DNA from 3 places in the Tardiphaga sp. 839_C3_N1_4 genome. Region 1 is predicted to be linked to each of the others. Evidence: riboswitches for the same ligand, from Rfam matches in the RefSeq annotation. Region 1 holds a riboswitch; each other region holds the start of a gene.
What was found. A riboswitch is a leader RNA that binds a small molecule or an ion and turns the genes downstream of it on or off. The one in region 1 is predicted to bind cobalamin.
Positions count from the first base shown of each region.

Region 2: linked by a shared signal. The riboswitch ahead of AB8A38_RS18415 (TonB-dependent siderophore receptor) and the one ahead of metE (5-methyltetrahydropteroyltriglutamate--homocysteine S-methyltransferase) in region 1 are both predicted to bind cobalamin.
Region 3: linked by a shared signal. The riboswitch ahead of AB8A38_RS27525 (DUF1636 domain-containing protein) and the one ahead of metE (5-methyltetrahydropteroyltriglutamate--homocysteine S-methyltransferase) in region 1 are both predicted to bind cobalamin.

Region 1 is NZ_JBPWQD010000001.1:1,191,006-1,193,200, reverse strand. Features, by position in the region: gene AB8A38_RS06015 (peptidoglycan DD-metalloendopeptidase family protein) at 1-688, shown strand, start outside; cobalamin riboswitch at 857-1,068, shown strand; gene metE (5-methyltetrahydropteroyltriglutamate--homocysteine S-methyltransferase) at 1,173-2,195, shown strand, end outside.
Region 2 is NZ_JBPWQD010000001.1:3,856,326-3,858,520, forward strand. Features, by position in the region: gene AB8A38_RS18410 (alkaline phosphatase D family protein) at 1-682, opposite strand, end outside; cobalamin riboswitch at 826-1,018, shown strand; gene AB8A38_RS18415 (TonB-dependent siderophore receptor) at 1,125-2,195, shown strand, end outside.
Region 3 is NZ_JBPWQD010000001.1:5,750,878-5,753,072, forward strand. Features, by position in the region: gene cobT (nicotinate-nucleotide--dimethylbenzimidazole phosphoribosyltransferase) at 1-612, opposite strand, end outside; cobalamin riboswitch at 711-901, shown strand; gene AB8A38_RS27525 (DUF1636 domain-containing protein) at 1,011-1,460, shown strand; gene cobU (bifunctional adenosylcobinamide kinase/adenosylcobinamide-phosphate guanylyltransferase) at 1,457-1,987, shown strand; gene cobW (cobalamin biosynthesis protein CobW) at 1,988-2,195, shown strand, end outside.

The sequences.
Region 1 (2,195 bases):
CCGGAACAACGTGCCGGTGGCCGAACTCGCGCGCGCCAATGGTCTGGCGCCGACTGCCCAATTGAAGCTTGGCTCCAAGATCACGGTACCCGGCGCGCGTACGGCCAATGCAGCTCCTGCAGCCGCGCCGCTCGCTGCGCCCGTCGCAGCCGTGACGGCTGCTCCGGCTGGCGCGGTCACGTCCGCTGCTGTGGCCCGTGTTGCTTCTGCCGAACCTGCACAGAAGGCCCGTCTCGCAAGTGCCACGACGACGCCTGAAGAAACCACGCCGGAATCGCCGACTAAAGCCGCTGACGCAACCGGCGCTTTGCCGACGTTCCGTTGGCCGGTGCGCGGCCGCGTGGTCACAGGCTATGGCGCCAAGACCAATGGCAAGTCCAACGACGGCATCAACGTCGCCGTGCCGGAAGGCACGCCGATCAAGGCTGCCGAAGATGGCGTCGTTGCCTATTCCGGCAACGAGCTGAAGGGTTACGGCAATCTGGTCCTCGTTCGTCACTCCAACGGCTACGTCACCGCATATGCCCATGCGAGTGAGCTGATGGTGAAGCGTGGCGAGACCATCAAGCGCGGTCAGGTGATCGGCAAGTCCGGCCAGTCTGGTGAGGTTACTTCGCCGCAGCTTCACTTCGAGATCCGCAAGGGCTCGTCGCCGGTCGATCCGCTGCAGTTCCTCAACGGGGCGTAAGCGCAATCCACGAAGTGTAGTTCGCATTTAAGCAAGCCCGGCCTCGTGCCGGGCTTGATGCGTTTGATCTCGGGGCTACGGCCCACTCCAGCTCCGGCGTCTTCAACGCGCTGCTGCGAGTGGGCAGCTTGCGCACGCAAGCTCGGTTGACTGCCGCGCGATGTTGCCCATATGTGGACATGTCGTGGTTCTTCGGGAAGGTTTGCCCGAAGCTAAGAGGGAAGCCGGTGAGGCGTTAAGCCAAGGCCGGAGCTGCCCCCGCAACTGTAAGCGGTGAGCCGCTGTCCATTAAAGTCACTGAGACCTGCAAAGGTTTTGGGAAGGCCGGACAGCAGCATTGACCCGCGAGCCAGGAGACCTGCCTCGACAACATAAACGTCCTCGGGCGGGGTGTCCCGGTGGTGCGGTTGCGATTCCGCGACTGCCGTCGTGGAATCCAGACGTGTCACTTTGGCCTTTTGCCCCCAATCATTGGGGTTAAGCCATGTCTACTGTGTCAAAGTCTACTTCTTCCAAGTCTTCTGCCAAATCTACGTCCTCGCTTCCTGTTGCTACGTTGGGAACGCCACGGATCGGTCCGCGGCGTGAGCTCAAGATGGCGCTGGAAAGCTATTGGTCCGGTGCAATCGACGAGAATGCGCTGATCGATGTCGGCGTCGGGCTGCGTGCCGCAAACTGGGCACGTCAGAAGTCGCTCGGGATCACGGTTATGCCGTCGAACGACTTCTCATTCTACGATCAGGTACTCGATACCAGCGTCATGGTAGGCGCCATTCCGAAGGTCTATGGCTGGAAGGGAGGAGACGTTTCCTTCGCGACCTATTTTGCCATGGCGCGTGGATCACAAGGCGATGCGCATGACGAGGCCTGCACGCACGGCTCTCATACGCATGATACGTCGCAAGGCGTACCAGCACAGGAGATGACCAAATGGTTTGATACCAACTACCATTTCATGGTGCCTGAACTGGCGCAGGATCAGACCTTCAGTCTCGCATCGCGCAAGCCGATCAAGGAGTACGAGGAGGCGAGATCGCTGGGTTATCAGACACGACCTGTGCTGGTTGGGCCTGTGACCTATCTCAAACTGGCCAAGAGTATGGATGCGTCATTCGACCCGGTGACGCTGCTCGATCGATTGCTGCCGGTTTATGTCGAGGTACTCGGCGAACTGGCCGACAAAGGGGCCGAATGGGTGCAACTGGATGAGCCGTGTCTCGTGCTCGATCTCGATGCACTCGCCCGGCAAGCGCTGCAGCGGACCTACGCTGCCTTTGCAGAAGCGGTCCCGCAGCTCAGGATCATGCTAAACACTTACTTTGGCGAACTTGGCGATAACCTCGATCTGGCCCTGTCGCTTCCCGTCGCCGGACTTCATCTCGATCTGGTCCGTGGATCGGAGCAGTTCGACGAAGTAGCTGCGAAGGCACGGAAGGACCTGATCCTCTCGCTCGGCGTGATCGACGGACGCAATATCTGGCGGTCCGATCTGTCCAGTCTGCTCGAT
Region 2 (2,195 bases), 2.7 Mb from region 1:
CGTCGAGTAGATTGTATTTGTGCGCGGCGCGGAATTCATCGAGCGTTTCGGCGACCTTCGCCTTCTCCGGCACCGTGATGGTGTTCTTCCAGATCGTGCCGTCAGGCAGTTTCGTTTCAGCCAGGATCGGACCATCGGCGTAGATCGTATCGCCGGAATGGATCAGGAAATCTGGGTTGTGCTTGCGCATGGTGGCGAAGGTGACCATGCCGCCATCCTCGGCATTGATGCCCCAGCCCTGCCCGGCGACATCGCCGCCCCAGACAAAGGATACATCGCGGCGATCGGCCGGCGCGGTGCGAAAGCGGCCGATCACAGGTTCGCTGACGATTTCGGGATGCGACAGATCGCGGAATTTGACGCGGTAGAAGATGTCCTGTCCCGCGGGCAGATTATCGAGCAACAGCTTCGCCGTGAAATCGCTCTCGAGCAGCGCCGTGATAACCGGCAACATGCGCACATTGCTGAAGGATTCGGTCGTGGCGACTTCCACCATCATCTGCGCCGGGCGATCGGCGCGCGACCAGATCATGCCGCTGCTCGTCCCGACATCGCCGGACTGCACGCCATGCGACACGACCGGACGATCCTGCGCGCGGCTGAGGTAAGGCATCGCCAGGAAGCTTGCGCCTGTTACGGCTGAGTGCGCGAGGAAGCGGCGACGGGATAAACGTAGTGCCATGGCGAACTCCTGATCCTGGCTCTGGCACCAGTGGCTCTAGGCAGATCGCTTGACGCTGCGATGACAGGTGATGCGCAATATCAACACCCGCCAAAGCAAGCTGCGAATGACTGGCAGCTTGATTGACACATTTGGAAATTTCACCTTAACGTGAATGCGACGGTTCCCCTTCGGGGATCAAAAGGGAATGCGGTGAGGGGGATCCCCCGATTCCGCGGCTGCCCCCGCAACTGTAAGCGGCGAGCCTGCGCCAAGAGCCACTGGGTATTCACCTGGGAAGGCGGCGACAGGCACTGACCCGCGAGCCAGGAGACCTGCCGCCAGTCGTGGTCACACGCGAGCACATTGGGCGGGGTGTCCTGGTGGAAGTCACACTGCCTGTTTGAAAGCGGCGGGGCGACTTGGTTTGCGGTGACGTGCCACGTAACCGCGAGTCCTGTTCATGACCTCCGTTTCTCCAGTCGCATTGAAGCGACATACGCCCTTTCTTTATTCTATTGCTCTCTCCTGCTTGTTGTGTCCGAGTGAAAGCTGGGCACAAGCTGCACAGCCCAGCCAGACGCTCGATCCTGTTGTAGTTCAGCCGTCAGCGACGCCTCAGCGGGCACGCCGCGCCACGAACGGCACTGCATCGCGCGCTGCGCGCTCGCGGCAGCAGCGCAATGTCGCCGCCAATACCGGCGCGCCGGTTGCCACGCCGACAGGCCCTGTCTTCGCAGCGCCGACGCTCAACCTCACCGGCACGACATCCACGGGCAGCCGCCTCGGCCTCACGCGCCTGCAGACGCCGGCCAGCGTCGAAGTGATCTCCGCCGAGACTATGGCCGAACGCGGCCAGCAGAACGTGGTCGATGCCGTCACGCAGAATGCTACCGGCTTTACGGCCATCGGCGAACCCGGCAATGGCGGCATCGCTTTCAGCACCCGCGGCTTCGCCGGAAGTGGCTCCGTCACTTCGCTTTATGACGGCACGCGCCTCTATGTCGGCTCCGGCACGGTGAACTTCCCCTTCGACACCTGGACCGCCGAGAAGATCGAAGTACTGCGCGGCCCGGCCTCCGTCATGTATGGCGAAGGCGCTATCGGCGGCGCCATCAACGTGATTTCGAAATTGCCGCTCTGGGTGCCACGCAACCAGGCTGAAATCTCGCTCGACAGCAACATGACGCGCCGCATCGCCCTCGATAGCGGCGGTCCGGTCAGCAAGGACGTTGCCTATCGCATCGCCGTCACCGGCAACGCGTCCGATGGCTGGGTCGATCGCGACAACACCTCGAACATCGCGCTGCACGCCGCGGTGCAGATCAAGCAGACCGAGGACATCACCTGGACGCTCTCCACCGACTATGGCGACCGCCATCCGTCAAAATATTTCGGCACGCCGCTGATCAATGGCCAGCTCAATGAGGCGATCCGCTTCAAGAACTACAATGTCAGCGACAGCAACATTCGCTATCAGGACAGCTGGAGCCAGGTAAAGACCGAGTGGCAGGTCAGTGACGGCATCACCCTG
Region 3 (2,195 bases), 4.6 Mb from region 1:
GCCGATACAATCATCCAGGGGGGCCGGTGCGAGTCGATGAACCACTAGTGCCGAGGAGGCCGTGTTGCCGATTCCCATCTCGCCGAGCGCGATGATATCGGCGCCGGCCTTGATCTCACCGACGGCGATTCTGAAGCCGCGCGATAGTGCATCCGCCGCTTGCTCTGCCGTCATCGCAGGTTTGCGCGCAGCGTTGGCGGTGCCCATGCGGACCTTGGCGTCGATTAGCTTCGGATGGACAGGCAGTTCCGCAGCGACCCCGATGTCAATCACGCGGATGTCGATATTGTTGGCCGTGGCAAATGCATTGGCCGTGGCGCGGCCGGCCAGATAGGTCATCACCATCGCGACCGTGACCGCCGACGGATATTGCGACACGCCTTCGGCCACGAGTCCGTGATCCCCGGCAAATACCAGCAGCACGGCATTGTCGCCGCGCGGTTCGCCAGGATGCCGGATCATGCCGAGCTGCAGCGCCAGGTCCTCGATTCGTCCCAGCGAGCCCGGCGGCTTGGCCTTGCCGTCGATGACGGCACGGATGCCTGCCGCGATCTGCGGGTCAACACGCACAATGGCGGGCGGTTGCCACAATGGCTGGGAATGGGCGGACATAGGGTTCCTTTTCGCGGCCTAACTGACGCAAGACGACCTGCAAGGTCAACAGGTCCGGCGACAGTCCGCTGGCGCGGTTGACCCCGGCGCACCCGGCAGATAGCGTCTTTTGTGATGGTCCTTCCGCGTGGAAGGTGAATAGGGAAGCCGGTTCGAGGCCGGCGCTGCCCCCGCAACTGTAAGCGACGAGCCCGCGCCGGTGCCACTGGGAATTCTTCAGAATTCTTGGGAAGGCGGCAACAGGCTTTGACTCGCAAGCCAGGAGACCTGCCATCACGAACTGTGCTTTGGAGGCGTCGTCGGGGCGGGGTGCACCGGACGGGAGCGAACCGACGGCTATGCTGTCGGCGCGATCCAACAAAGCTCGTAGGCCCGTGAGGGCATGAACTGAGCATGTAATGGATCACGACAGCGCCGATATCTCTGGCGAACAAATTTCGGTCGAACCGCCGCGCCCTGTGCCAGCCGGTCCCGTTGTCGTGAGCGTGTGCATCAGCTGCAAGGCTGCCGAAACCGGCACGATCGTCGGGCCGGACATGTTCGATGCTGTGAAGGCCGCGCTCGGCGATGGCGATGCTGCCGTGACGGTGCGTCCGGTGCAGTGCCTCAGCGTCTGCAAGCGACCGGCGACGGTCGCGGTGACGAGCCCTGATGGCTACACGTTCCTGTTCGGCGATCTGCAGACCGATAGCGGCAGCGCGGCGCTAGTGTCCTTCGTCGAGTCCTATCAGAAGGCCGACTACGGCCTGGTGCCATGGCGCGAGCGCGCCGAGGTGCTGCGCAAGGGCATGGTCGCGCGCGTGCCGCCGATGCGTTGGTCGCCTGAAGACGGGCGTGCGCCGAAATGACCGCGGCCTCCACCACATTGGTGCTGGGCGGTGCGCGGTCCGGCAAGTCGTCCTTCGCCGAAAGGCTGGTCGATGGCATCGGCCTGACGAAGATCTATCTGGCCACGGCAACGGCCGGCGACGACGAGATGCGTGTTCGCATCGCGCAGCATCGCAAGCAGCGCGGCGAGGGCTGGACGACAGTCGAGGAGCCGCTGGCGCTAGTCGATGCGCTGACGCGTGAGGCGACGGTCGGTCGCGTCGTGCTGGTGGATTGCCTGACTCTGTGGCTGTCGAACCTGATGTTTGCCGAGCGCGATCCGGAAATCGAAGCAAAGCGTCTGGTGCGTTTTCTCGATGTCTCGCGCTATCCGATCGTGTTCGTGTCCAACGAAGTCGGCCTCGGTCTCGTGCCGGAGACACCGCTCGGCCGCGCGTTTCGCGATGCGCAGGGCCGCCTCAACCAGATCATCGCGGCCGCTGTGCCGAATGTTGCTTTCATTGCAGCCGGGCTTCCGCTCTGGCTCAAGCGTTCCCAGGAGAATTGAATGTCCCGCGTTCCCGTCACTGTCCTCACCGGATTTCTCGGCGCCGGCAAGACCACGCTGCTGCGCTCGTTGCTGACCCAGGCCGACGGCCGTCGCATTGCGGTGATCGTCAACGAATTCGGCGATGCCGGCTTCGATGGCGGCCTGGTCGAGGAATGCGCGGCGAAGGCCTGCGCGCCCGGCGATATTGTCGAGCTCACCAATGGCT